Regions from separate parts of the Streptomyces sp. WMMB 714 genome, predicted to be linked through region 1. Evidence: riboswitches for the same ligand, from Rfam matches in the RefSeq annotation. Region 1 holds a riboswitch; each other region holds the start of a gene.
The links. A riboswitch is a leader RNA that binds a small molecule or an ion and turns the genes downstream of it on or off. The one in region 1 is predicted to bind cyclic di-AMP.
Positions count from the first base shown of each region.

Region 2: another riboswitch for cyclic di-AMP. It lies ahead of H181DRAFT_RS29860 (M23 family metallopeptidase); the one in region 1 lies ahead of H181DRAFT_RS06590 (transglycosylase family protein).
Region 3: another riboswitch for cyclic di-AMP. It lies ahead of H181DRAFT_RS05355 (C40 family peptidase); the one in region 1 lies ahead of H181DRAFT_RS06590 (transglycosylase family protein).

Region 1 is NZ_FMHJ01000003.1:272,517-276,707, reverse strand. It holds gene H181DRAFT_RS06595 (thiamine pyrophosphate-dependent enzyme) at 1-336, shown strand, start outside; gene H181DRAFT_RS06590 (transglycosylase family protein) at 517-1,719, opposite strand; cyclic di-AMP (ydaO/yuaA leader) riboswitch at 1,725-1,902, opposite strand; gene H181DRAFT_RS06585 (response regulator) at 2,132-3,007, opposite strand; gene H181DRAFT_RS06580 (oxidoreductase) at 3,296-4,191, opposite strand, start outside.
Region 2 is NZ_FMHJ01000004.1:495,379-499,569, reverse strand. It holds gene H181DRAFT_RS10035 (aldo/keto reductase) at 1-837, opposite strand, end outside; partial or broken gene H181DRAFT_RS29860 (M23 family metallopeptidase) at 1,393-2,277, opposite strand; cyclic di-AMP (ydaO/yuaA leader) riboswitch at 2,758-2,963, opposite strand; gene H181DRAFT_RS10025 (PP2C family protein-serine/threonine phosphatase) at 3,171-4,191, opposite strand, start outside.
Region 3 is NZ_FMHJ01000002.1:593,964-598,154, reverse strand. It holds gene H181DRAFT_RS05365 (hypothetical protein) at 1-555, opposite strand, end outside; gene H181DRAFT_RS05360 (hypothetical protein) at 1,190-1,543, shown strand; gene H181DRAFT_RS05355 (C40 family peptidase) at 1,756-2,841, opposite strand; cyclic di-AMP (ydaO/yuaA leader) riboswitch at 2,849-3,040, opposite strand; gene pcrA (DNA helicase PcrA) at 3,273-4,191, shown strand, end outside.

The DNA.
Region 1 (4,191 bases):
GCGGTGGTGGGGGACGGGTCGTCGCTCTACCAGATCCAGGCGCTGTGGACGGCCGCGCACTACCGGGTGGGCGTCCTCTTCGTCGTCCTCGCCAACGGCAGGTACGCGATCATGGACCGGCTCGCGGAGAAGGCCGGACGCTCCGCGCCCTGGCCCGCGTTCGAGGAGGTCGGCATCGCCGCCGCCGCCCGCGCTCTGGGCTGCCCCGCCCGCCGCGTGAGCGACCACGCCATGCTCCGGGCCGAACTGGAGGGGCTGCTGCCGGAGCTGGCGGACAGAAGCGGTCCGCTCGTGCTGGAGGTCGAGGTGGCGGCGGACGAGCACTTCCAGCCCTGACGCCGGGGGTGAGGGGCGCCCGGGAGCGCCGGGCGAACGTCCGGGTGCGGCCGGGCGGATGCCCGGGGGAGGGGCGCGGACAGGCCGAAGGGGCGGCACTCGCACGCGTGACACGTGCGGGTGCCGCCCCTGCGGTGTGCGGTGCCGCCGGCGGCCGCGCTCCGGGTGCGTCCGGTGGCGTCAGAGGCCGACGCCGTGCTGGCGCAGGTAGCCGACGGGGTCGACGTCCGAGCCGTACGCGGGGCCGTTGCGGACCTCGAAGTGCAGGTGCGGGCCCGTGGCGTTGCCGGTCGCGCCGACGGCGCCGATCTGCTCGCCCGCGGAGACCTCCTCGCCGGCACGGACGGACACCGAGGAAAGGTGCCCGTACTGGCTGTACTTGCCGTCGTCGTGCCTGATGACGACCTGGTTGCCGTACGAGCCGCCCCAGCCGGCCTGTACGACGATGCCGGGCGAGACGGCCTTCACGCCGGTGCCCGTGGAGGCCGAGAAGTCGACACCCGTGTGCTTGCCGCTGGACCAGCTGCTGCCGGACGCCCCGTACGGGGTGCTCGTGCCGCCGCTCACGGGAGCGGAGAAGCCGCCCTGGGAGCCGGATTCCGCGGAGGACTCGGTGGCGCTGGACTTCTTTGCCGTGGCGCCGGAGTCCTGGGCGGGCTTGTCGGCGGAGGGCTTCGCCTTGCCGCCGCCCTTCAGGGTCAGCTTCTGGCCGGGCAGGATCAGGTCCGGGTCGGAGCCGACGGTCTCGCGGTTGGCGTCGTAGAGCTTCTTCCAGCCGCCGTCGACGTTCTCGTCGGTGGCGATCCGGTAGAGCGTGTCACCGCGGGAGACGGTGTGGAAACGCGAGCCCTGCGGCTCGGACTCCGACGCGTCCTCGGCCTTGTCCTTCTCGGCCTTGTCCTTCTCGGGCTTCGGCTTCGGCTTCTGCTGTTCCTTCTGCGAGGACTGCGAACCGGACTCGCTGTCGGGCGAGATGTCCGGGGCCCCGCTGTTCTGGGTCAGGCCGGCCTTCGGGCCGCACAGCGGCCAGGCCTTGGGGCCCTGCCCTTCGAGCACCTTCTCGGCGATGGCGATCTGCTGGTCCTTGGTCGCCTGGTCGGCGCGCGGCGCGTACTTGGTGCCGCCGTAGCTCGACCAGGTGCTCTGGGTGAACTGCAGGCCACCGTGGAAACCATTGCCGTTGTTGATGGACCAGTTGCCCGACGACTCGCACTCGGCGACCTTGTCCCAGGTGCTCACCGAAGCGGCGTGGGCGCTGCCCGTGCCGACGAGTGGAAGGGCGATACCCGCGGCGCCGCCCGCGGTGATGGCGAGCGAGGCACGCGACATTCTCCGCGTGATGCGGCGATTGGACTGACGACGGTGACGACCGCGTCCGGACATAGGGCAGTTCCTCTCCTACGCCTGCGAGGTGAGCTGTCGGATTCGGGCTGGAGTTGCCCGGCCCACGCGAACACGAGGGGGCGTTCGCGTACGGCTTCACCCCTAGCCGTACGTGCGACCAGCCACGTACGGCACTTACCTGGTTCCCCCACTCCTGCCGCCGGGATTGCGTGATTGCCCGTGCCGGGCGGCAGGATTCGGCGTCCCGGCGGCGGGGCCACCGTTCCGGAGTCGCGGTGGCGACCGCACGTTAAGCAGAAGGAATTCGCGACCACAAGAAAGCAGACAGATGTCTCAGAAGGAAAAGATCACTGAATAGGGCACCTACCGGCGCATGAACAGCCAAGTCGCCTTGCTGAACTGGGGAATTGAACAGAGCCCCCGTACGGCCGGGATATTCGTGTGACGCTGCTCACGAATTGTCTGTGGTGGGAATCACGCTGTCCTCCGCCGTTCGTCCGGAGCCGGAAACGGAACCCCGTTCCGCCGCCCCCAGGGGGTGGTAGCGCCGTTCGGGCCGACCCGTCGTGCCGTACCGGAGGGTGACGCGCGCCGTGCCGGCCGTGACGAAGTGCTCGAGGTAGCGCCGGGCGCTGACCCGGGAGAGGCCGCTGCGGGCGGCGCACTCGGAGGCGGAGACCCCCGCTCCGCGGGTGCCGGCCTCCAGGGCCGTCCGCACGAGCCGCGCCGTCTGCTCGGTCAGGCCCTTGGGAAGCCTGGCGGGGGCGGCCCCGCCTGCCGGGCTCCCGTGGCCGTAGGGCCCGGGAGCCGCGCTGCCGGTCGCGGCAGCGCGGTCCGGGTCGGCGGCGCCGGGTGCGCCGGGGGCCGCCCGCGTGGCCCCGCTGCCTGCTCCCTCGTCGAACAGCCTGTCCACGTCGTCCTGTTGCGGCGCGTGCAGGGTCGCCAGAGCGGCACGGTGCTCGGCGTACCTGCGCAGGCGCTCCTTCAGGAGCTGTCCCTCGAAGGGCTTGATGATGTACTGCACGGCTCCGCCGCGCTTCGCCCCGCGCACCGTCTCGGCGTCCCGGGCTGCGGTGACGACCAGGACGTCTGGCCCCTCCTCGGGGTCGGCGCCGCCGCGCAGTTCGCGCAGGACCTGGAGGCCGGGCAGGTCGGGCAGGTACATGTCCAGCAGCACCAGATCGGGGCGGAGCTCCCGTACGGCGGCGAGAGCGTCGGTTCCGCTGTGCACGGCTCCCGCGACTTCGAACCCGGAGACCTGCTCGACGAGCGCGCTGTGCAGCCGGGCGACCATGAAGTCGTCGTCGACGACGAGTACGCGGATCACCGCTCGCCTCCTCTCCTGCGCCGTTCCCTGCGCCCGGACGCGGGTGTCGCCGGGTGCTGCCGGCCGCGCGGTGCGACAGGGCGTACGTACTGTGCTCGCCCGGGGCGTGTCCGGGGCGAGCTGTGCGATGGCACACCGCACGCGGCTTCGATCCCGGACGCAGGCCACTATGGCCGACAGCGCGGCCGCGGACCAAGGGCGGTGCCTCCCGCCTGCCTCTTGCCGTGCGTCTCGCCGCGAACCGTCCCGGCAGTCAGCCGTGCGTCTCGCCGCGAACCGTCCCGGCAGTCACAGGCCGCGGTAGGTGACCCCCGTCAGACGCTCGGAAGCCGCCCACAGCTGGCCCGCGGCGATGTCGTTGCGCGCCCAGGAGGCCCGCCACGACATCCCGGGGCCGCCGCGTACGCCGAGGATGCGGGGTCCGAAGAAGGAGTCGCCGTGCACGTACGGCGCGGTGGCGGCGTACAGCGAGGGCGCCGCGCCCTGGTCGGGGGAGGCGGCGAAGACCCTGTTGCTGAGCCGCGCGAGACGTTCGTACAGCGCGCTCCCGGCCAGTTGCGGCCCTCTGACCTGGAGCTCGGTCGCGGCGTAACCGGGGTGGGCCGCGGCGACCGTCAGATCGACTCCCTTGTGGGCCGCCCGGTGCGCGAGCTCGCGGACGAAGAGCAGGTTGGCCGTCTTCGACGCGGCGTAGGCGAGCATGGGGCGGTAGCGGCGTTCACTGCTGAGGTCGTTGATGTCGATGTTGGACAGCGCGTGCGCCATGCTGGAGACGGTCACGACGCGGGCGCCGGGGGCGGCAAGCAGCCGCTCCAACAGCAGCCCCGTCAGGGCGAAGTGACCGAGGTGGTTCACCCCGAACTGCGTCTCGACGCCGTCCGCTGTGCGTGCGTAGGGCACCGCCATCACGCCCGCGTTGTTGATCAGCAGGTCGATCCGCTCGTACGGCAGCGCCTCGGCGAAGCCCTGCACGGACGCGAGGTCCGCGAGATCCAGAAGCCGCAGCTCGGCCTGTGCCTCGGGGACCTGCGAGAGCAGCCTGTCGAGGGCGGCGGCGCCCCGCTGCTCGCTGCGGCACGCGAGCACCACGCGAGCCCCCCGCCGGGCCAGTTCGCGCGCAGTGACGTAGCCGATGCCGCTGTTGGCGCCGGTCACCACGGCGGTGCGGCCGCTCTGGTCGGGGA
Region 2 (4,191 bases), on a different contig from region 1:
GGCCGCCGCGCCCGGACGGTACTTGCCGGTGAGGAAGCCCATCGCGAGCGCGAAGTACGGCATGACGGCGAGGCCGTGCGCGCCGGCGGCCTCGGCGGGAGCGCCCTCGTACGTGTCGCGGGACACGAGGTTGTAGTGCGGCTGAAGGGCGGTGTAGCGGGCGCAGCCCGACTGCTCGCTGAAGTCGAGGGAGGCGGCGAGGCGTTCGGGCGAGATGTTGGAGGCGCCGATCTCGCGGACCTTGCCGGCGCGCACCAACTCGTCGAGAGCGGTGATGATCTCGGAGACCTCGACGCTCTCGTCGTCGAAGTGCGTGTAGTACAGGTCGATGTGGTCGGTGCGCAGGCGGCGCAGTGAATCGTCCGCCGCCGCCTTGATGTTGGCAGCGGACAGGCCCTTGCGGTCCGGGTGCGCGCCGACCTTCGTGGCGACGACGACGTCGTCGCGGTTGCGGCGGAGGGACATCCAGTCGCCGATGACGGTCTCGGAGTCCATGCCGCCGCTCACACCGTGGCGGATTCCCGAGTAGACGTCCGCTGTGTCGACGAAGTTGCCGCCGGCGGCCGTGTAGGCGTCCAGCACGTCGCGGGAGGCGGCTTCGCCGGCCGTCCAGCCGAAGACGTTGCCGCCGAGACACAGCGGGGAGACGGAGAGGCCGCCGAGTGGGCGGCGCCGGGAGACGCCGGACGCCTGCGTACTCGCGGCTGCTCGGGCGTGCGCTCCGGAGCTGCCGCCGGTGCGGGCTCCGGGGTGGCTTCCCGCGTTCGGGGCGGATTCGCCGTTGCCAGGCTCGGCGTTGTCACGTTCGGCGTTGTCATGCTCGGCGTTGTCAGGCATGACCTCGACCGTAGCGCCGCCGCGCGGCCGCCCGCCCCGCACGGAGGCATGTGGCGGGAAAAGACCGACGACCCTGGTGTCGGGGGGTGGTCCACCAGGGCCGCCGGGGTATGTGAGGGGTTCGGAAGCCCCCGTCCGCCGCCGCCTCGTCCCCTCCTTGCTGCATGCCGGGGGGGCAGGGGCGAATCGTGCGTCGATCCAGCGCACCCCGGCGGTGCGAGGCGGCGGCGGCGCGGATGGTCTTCGGGACGGTACGCCCGGCGGAGCCGGAACGGAACCGGTGGAACCGGGGACGCCCGCCGTCACCTTGCGGGGCGGTCCACGGGTCCCGGGCCGGAGAGCGCGCCAGGTGCGTACGCCGGATGCGTCCGGTACGTCACGCGCCGGACGCCGCCTCCAGTACGTCGCGTAAGGCCGCCGCGGTCCGCGACCGGCCCGGCGGGAGGGCCCCCTGCCCGGCAGGGGGCGGGCAGGGCAGCCCGGCAGCGCTCCGCGGAGGAAGCAGCGGATGCGCCGCGTGAGCCGTCCGGGCCTGTGTCATCGCAGCACCGACCGTCAGATGCTGAGGCCCTTGCCCCTCAGCCAGGACAGCGGATCGATCGGGGAACCGCCCCCGGGCCGTACCTCCATGTGGAGGTGGGCGCCGGTGACGTTGCCGGTGGCGCCGACGCGTCCGATGGTGTCGCCGGCGGCGACCTTCTCGCCCGCCGAGACGCTCACGGACGACTGGTGGGCGAACCACACCTCGGTGCCGTCGTTGAGTTCGAGGATCGTGCGGTAGCCGTACGAGCCGGCCCAGCCGGCCTCCTTGATGGTGCCCGAGCCGACGGCCTTGATGGGCGTACCGGTGGAGGCGGCGAAGTCCTGGCCCGTGTGGTCGTTGCTCCACAGGCTGCCCGACTCGCCGAAGCTGGAGGTGAGTTGGGAGCCGGAGACGGGAAGAGCGAAGCTCTTGGCCAGCTTGGCGAGGCGGGCCTTCTCGGCCTTGCGCTTCTTCTCCGCCTCGGCCTTGGCCGCCTTGGCCTCGGCGGCCGCCGTGGCCTTCTTCGCCGCCGCTTCACGTGCGGAGGCGTCCGCCTGTGCCTGGGCCTGCTGTGCCTGGGCGAGGATGCGGGAGCGCAGTGCCTCGCCGGCGTCCGTACGGCCGGCCTTGGCGTCGTCCTCGGTGACCGCCGCCTGCGTCAGCGGCGAGCCCGCCACGGTCTCGTCGGAGTCTCCGCCGAAGAGGCTCGCGGCGGAGTCGGTGGCGGCGGAGACGTCCTGCATGGAGATGGCCGGCGGCCTCTCCTGCGCGGTGGCGATGCCGCCGGCGCCGACCGCCGCGATCATGCCCACGCCGAGGACCGCGCCGCTGCGGGCCATGCTGCCGCCGCGCTGCTTGACGACCTTGTGGCGCCCGCGGACGGGGCGCACCGAATCGGCGGTGGGGTTCCACTCCTCGCGGGGAGGCTCTTCGTCGTCACGGGCGGCGAAGAGGGAGGCCGGGACGGCGCTCGCGTCGAAGCGGGGTGCCGTGTCGCCGGCTGAGCCGCCCTCCGGCGCCCGGGCCTCGTCGGTGACAGCCGGCTGCTCGTACGTCTCGGTCAGCTGCGAGGCGTACGTGTCGAACTGGCCGGTCTGCGCGAGGTCGAACTGGCCGGTGTCGAACTGACCGGTCTGCGCGAGGTCGTACTGGCCGGTCTGCACCGCGTCGAGCTGACCGGTGTCGAACTGACCGGTCCGGACCGCGGCGAACTGACCGGTGTCGAAGTGACCCGTGGCGTACTGGCCGGTGTCGAACTGGCCGCCGTACGTGCCGTAGTCGTGCTGGGCGCCGAAGGAGTCGTGTACGGCGCCGTACGTGCCGGACTCGTCATCGTCCCGGTACGGGCCGTACGTGCCCTCGGGGGCATACCTGTTGGACGCCACGGGGGCGTTCTCCTTTCCTTCCTTCTCGCCTACCGGGTTAGCTGACGGGTTCGGAGCAGGAAGGTCTCCTACGAACTGCCCGCCCATGAACGGGACTTGTCGATTCACCCCATCCTCGCCTGGATGTCCGGCAAGGGTTGGTTCCCCGGTTCCTTTGGTGCATCTGTATCGAGTTGTGGCTCGCGGTGGTGCACTTTCAGGATTCGGCGACGGCGCACGGTGCCGTCTTTCGTGACGGCAGTGACGACCGCGCTGCGTTATCGAACGTTAATAGGCGCGCGGCTCGGATTCCAAGCGCTTCCGGCGGAATTTGTAGCGGCTTGACAGTCACCTACCGGACAGCCATGGCCAATCCAGACACATGCTCACCCGGAGCGGTGCGTGGCGTCGCTGCGAGTGACGGGTGAACCTGCGGTGAAAGACCGTCAGTTGAGGCTCTCGTCCGGAATGCTCCAGCCGCTCTCCTGCCGGGTTCGGGACACCGGCAGCCGGTCCCGGACGGGGGACCGGACCGCCAGCAGCGCCATGTCGTCCACCGACTCCCCGCCCGTGTGCGCTCGTACGTCCTTCAGCAGTGCGTCGAGCAACTCCTCGGGGCCGGGGAAGAAGCGTCCGGCGAGCCGCGCCTCGGGCTCGTAGAAGCGGCCGTGCCGGTCACGCGCCTCTGACAACCCGTCCGTGTACAGCAGCAGTTGGGCGCCGGAGGGGAAGGGCACCTCGTCGGCGCGGTCCGTCCGGCGGGCGAGGTCCGTCATGCCGAGAGGCAGAGCCGGTACGGAGGGCTCGACGTAGCGTGCGCCGCCGTCGGCGAGAAGCAGCGGCGGCGGATGCCCCCGGTTGACGACGCGCACCGACTCCCGTGCGGCGACGGGGATTTCGACGAGGACTGCCGTCGTGAAGCCTTCGTGGCCGTCGATGTCCCCGCGCTGTGCGGCCTCCCGCTCCAAGGCGCGGTCCAGGCGGCGGGCGACGCCCTCGAGGCTCCCCTCCTGCTCGGCGGCCTCCCGGAACGCACCGATCACCAGCACGACGGTGGTGACCGCGGCGGTTCCCTTGCCGCGCACGTCTCCGACGATGAGGCGGACGCCGTACGGCGTGCGCTGCGCCGCGTACAGGTCCCCGCCGATCCGGGCGTCGACTTGTGCGGCACGGTAGCGGGCCGCCAGGTCGAGTCCCCCGAGCCGGGAAGGCGGCGCCGGCAGTACGGCGAGCTGAGCCGCCTCGGCGATGTTGCGGGCCGACGCGAGGGCCGCCCCGCTGCGCCGGAGAAGCCTGTTGACGCCGACGGCGAGCAGGGCCACGACCGCGACGGTCGCCGTCTGGACCAGGACGTCCATGCTGCTGAAGTCCTCATCGTGCGACCGCACCAGCGCGACGCCCACCACAGAGGCGACGCCCGTGAGGACGGTGACGCGGGTCCGGGTGAACGGCGCGGCCACCAGCGGA
Region 3 (4,191 bases), on a different contig from region 1:
GAGCGCGAGCACGAGGACGTCGTACACGGCGAAGACGATCCAGGCGGCCGCGACCGTCCGCGAGGTGGAGAGACGGTTGTCCTCGCCGATGAGCGGCGCGAGCGCCCCGCCGCGTGCCCGGTGCAGGTAGGCGGCGCCGGAGAGCAGCCCGGCGCAGACGAACGCGGCGACGAGCGACGCCGTACGCGCCGCGGACCAGCCCACGGCGATCGCGGTGAGCAACTGCCCGAGCAGCAGGGCCAGTACGGCCCCCCACACGGCGACGACGGTGTGGCGCCACAGCGCGGCCAGCCGTACGGCGCCCTCCTCGCGACTGCGTTCGGCGACCGTACGGGCGGCGCGCGTCAACTCGTCGGAGACCCACTGGCGTGAAGCGCCGGGGGAGTGGGCGAGCGCGGCGGGAAGCCCTTCGCCGGCGGCGAGTTCGTCGCGCCGCTGCCGGAAGTCGGACAGCGCGTGCCGGTGGCCCTCCCGCGCGCCGTGCGGGCAGTCGCCGCAGGTGCAGCGGGTGGAGTGCTTGCCGGAGGGAGCTTCGGCGGGCGTGGACTTGCGCATGGAGACGGTCTCACCGCTCGTGCTGCCGCTGCCTGTCGTGCCGTCCCGTGCCGTGTCCACGGCCACTGCGCACCCCGCCTCTCAAACACCGTTCGTGAAAGGCGCATTGTGCCCTACGGCAGGGCCTGTCCACGCGGCAGGGGCGGCTTCGTAGCCCGTCCGTGTGAGGTCGCCGCAGGTGTGGACGCCGGGCCTTCCGGGGCCCTCACGGCATCTCCCCCGGCCCGGCACAGGATGCCCACCGGCGGGTTCGGGGATCTCCCGAATCACGGTACGCGGAAGGGGGGTTGCCGCAGGAGAGCCGCGGGAGAGCCGCGGGAGAGCCGCGGGAGAGCTACGGGAGAGCGGCGGGGGAAGGGCCTGGCTCCGGCGGCGGCCCGGGCGGCTCGCCGTGGAGGGCACGTGCGGGGAGAACGTAAATGATCATGGGGTCCGCCGTCGAATCCGGCCAACTCGGCCCGGACTCCGTACACGATCCGCCGGCCTCGTCCCGCGCCCGGACGGAGACGGGGAACCGGCTCTCCCCATGTCCAACTCCTTGGCAGGGCCGGACTGTTGACCCTTCGGGTCACAGGACGACGGGGAGTCGGGGCCACGCGCCTGCCGGGCGGGGGCACTTGGCTACGCTCCCGGCATGGGCATACTCATCAACGTCTTCGTCGGGCTGCACATCATCGGCATCGCCGCGCTGCTGGGGGGCTTCTTCTTCCAGATGAAGGCGATGCGCACGGGCGGGGCGCGCTTCGTCCCCGGGATGCTGCACGGAGCGTTCACCATGCTGGTGACCGGCATGGCGCTGGTCGGGCTCAACCAGGCAGCGGACGAGCCGGTCGACAACTTCAAGATCGGTGTGAAGCTCGCGCTTCTCGTCGTGATCCTCGGGCTGGTCTACGTCAAGCGGGACGAGGAGAGGGTCGCCACTCCGCTGTTCGGCACGGTGGGCGCACTGACGACGGCGAACATCTTCATCGCGGTGCTGTGGACCTGAGGCGCTGGGCCTGAGGCGCTGGGCCTGAAGCGTCCTGCGCCGGAGGCGCCGAGGGCCGGGAGCGCGGGGCCCGGGGTTCCGGCCGGCTGAACGTACAGCGGTGCGCGGCGGCGCTGAACGCGTCCGCCGCGCACCACTTCAGTCTGCCGCCGGCCGGTCCTGCCCGGCTCTGTGCCCGGGCTGTGTTTTCCGGGTCAGCCGGGTCAGCCGGGTCAGCCGGGACGGTTGGCCGAGTGGAACGGCATCGTGTCGATCGACTCGTACCGCACCTCGGCGCCCGGCTTCGGGGCGTGGATCATCTGACCGTTGCCCACGTAGATGCCCACGTGGCTGATGTCGTCGTAGAAGAAGATCAAGTCCCCGGGCCGCATCTGGGACTTGGAGACCTTGGTGCCCACCTCGACCTGGTCCCAGGTCGTACGGGGCAGCGATACGCCCGCGGCCTTCCAGGCCCCCACGGTCAGTCCCGAGCAGTCGAACGAACTCGGCCCGGTCGCGCCCCAGACGTACGGCTTGCCCAGCTGCTGCTTCGCGAAGCCGATGACCTTCTCCGCCTGGGAGGCGTTCGACCCCGGGCTGCCGCCGGAGCCCTTCTCGCGCTCCGCCTCCGCGCGTTCGGCGGCCTTGCGGGCGGCCTCCTGCTTCTTCTTCTCCGCCGCGGCCATCCGGGCCTTCTGCTCGGCGGTCAGCTCCGACAGCAGCTCGCGGGCCTCGGCGAGCTTCGCCTGGACCTCCTGCTTGTTCTTCTTCAGCTCCTTCTGCGCGGAAGTGAGCGAGGAGAGTTCCTTCGTGGCGGCCTTGCGTTCGCGGTCCGCCGCCTTCCGCTGCTTCTCGAAGTCGGAGACCGCTTCCTTCTGGCGGCCCGACATCCGGTCCAGGACGTGGGACTGCTGGAAGAACTGCTGAGGGTCCTCGGTGAGGAGCAGCGTCGCCGTCTCGGACATGCCGCCGGAACGATACTGCGCGGTGGCGTAGTTGCCGAGCGTGCGCCGCGCCTCGTTCAGCTCCGCGGTCCGCTCGGCTGCCTCGTCGAGGGACTTGTCCGCCTTGGCCCGCTGGGCGTCCGTCCTCTCCTTGGCCGCGTTGTACTTCTGCGTCGAACTCTCCGCCTGCTGGTAGAGCTTGTCGACCTTCTCCTTGACTTCCGAGAGCGACGGCTTGCCGTCGTCCGGGGCCGCCTGCGCGCTCTGCGTGAGGAGCGAGACGGCGGCGAGCGCGGCGGTGGTGACGCCGAGCGCTCCGCGCTTCGTCGCGGCGGAGTGACGTATCCGTGTGCGCGGCTTGCGATGGGACGCCAAGGCCGGCAACTCCTTCCGTGTGCCGCCTACCGGGTTAGCTGACGGGTTCGGGCGTTCGGAAGGCTGCCCTACGGGCCGTGCGCCCGCTTTCCGGCGGCGCGTACGTCCCGATTCACCCCTGGTGCGTACGCGGGCCTGCGCCTACGCGGTGGGTCCCCGGCTCCGGCGTGAAGCCGGCCGGACTCGGCGGGGACGGCCCGTGCCGGCGCTTTCGCCGGCGAGCGGTGCGAGCCGTCCGGCACGGCACGGTAGCGGAGTTGTGGGGCCGCTGTGAAGGCCGATCGGTGATACGTCCGATATCTGTTCGTTATTCAATGCGGGCGGTGGGAAAGGGTCCTGGCCCGGGGGCCCGCCGCGCAGGCAGGCGCAGGGCCTCGGCCCGGACGGACCCCGGCCGCCCTGTCAGCGGGACGGCCTAGACTCGTCCGACGATGAGCAGCCTCTTCGACGACAGCTTCCTGAACAGCCTCGCCCCGGTGCGCGCACAGGACGGGCCCCCTGGCGGGCAGGGCGAGGAGCCCCTGCCGCCGCCCCCCGACGAGGAGGGGGACGACCACGGCGGCGAGGTCCCGCACCACCTCTTCGCGGGCACCTTCGAGGGCCGGGGAGGTCACGGTGCGGGCGGCGGCTCGTACCACCGGGGCGGCTCCCGCCGCACCGTCGTGGACGCCGACGCGCTGCTGGAGGAGATGAACCCCTCGCAGCGCGACGCCGTGGTGCACACCGGCTCGCCGCTGCTGATCGTCGCAGGCGCCGGCTCCGGCAAGACCCGCGTGCTGACTCATCGCATCGCGTATCTGCTGGCCGCCCGCGGTGTCCATCCGGGCCAGATCCTCGCCATCACCTTCACCAACAAGGCCGCGGGCGAGATGAAGGAGCGCGTCGAGGAGCTCGTCGGCCCCAGGGCCCAGTCGATGTGGGTGTCGACGTTCCACAGCGCGTGCGTGCGCATCCTGCGCAGGGAGAGCAAGAAGCTCGGCTTCACCTCGTCGTTCTCGATCTACGACGCGGCCGACTCCAAGCGCCTGATGGCGCTCGTCTGCCGGGACCTGGAGCTGGACCCGAAGCGGCATCCGCCGAAGGCGTTCAGCGCGAAGATCTCCAACCTCAAGAACGAGCTGATCGACGAGGAGGACTTCGCGGCCCAGGCCGAGGGGGCCTACGAGAAGACGCTCGCCGAGGCGTACACGATGTACCAGGCGCGGCTGCGCGAGGCCAACGCCCTGGACTTCGACGACATCATCATGACGACCGTCCACCTGCTGCAGGCGTTCCCCGACGTCGCCGACCACTACCGGCGCCGCTTCCGGCACGTGCTGGTGGACGAGTACCAGGACACCAACCACGCCC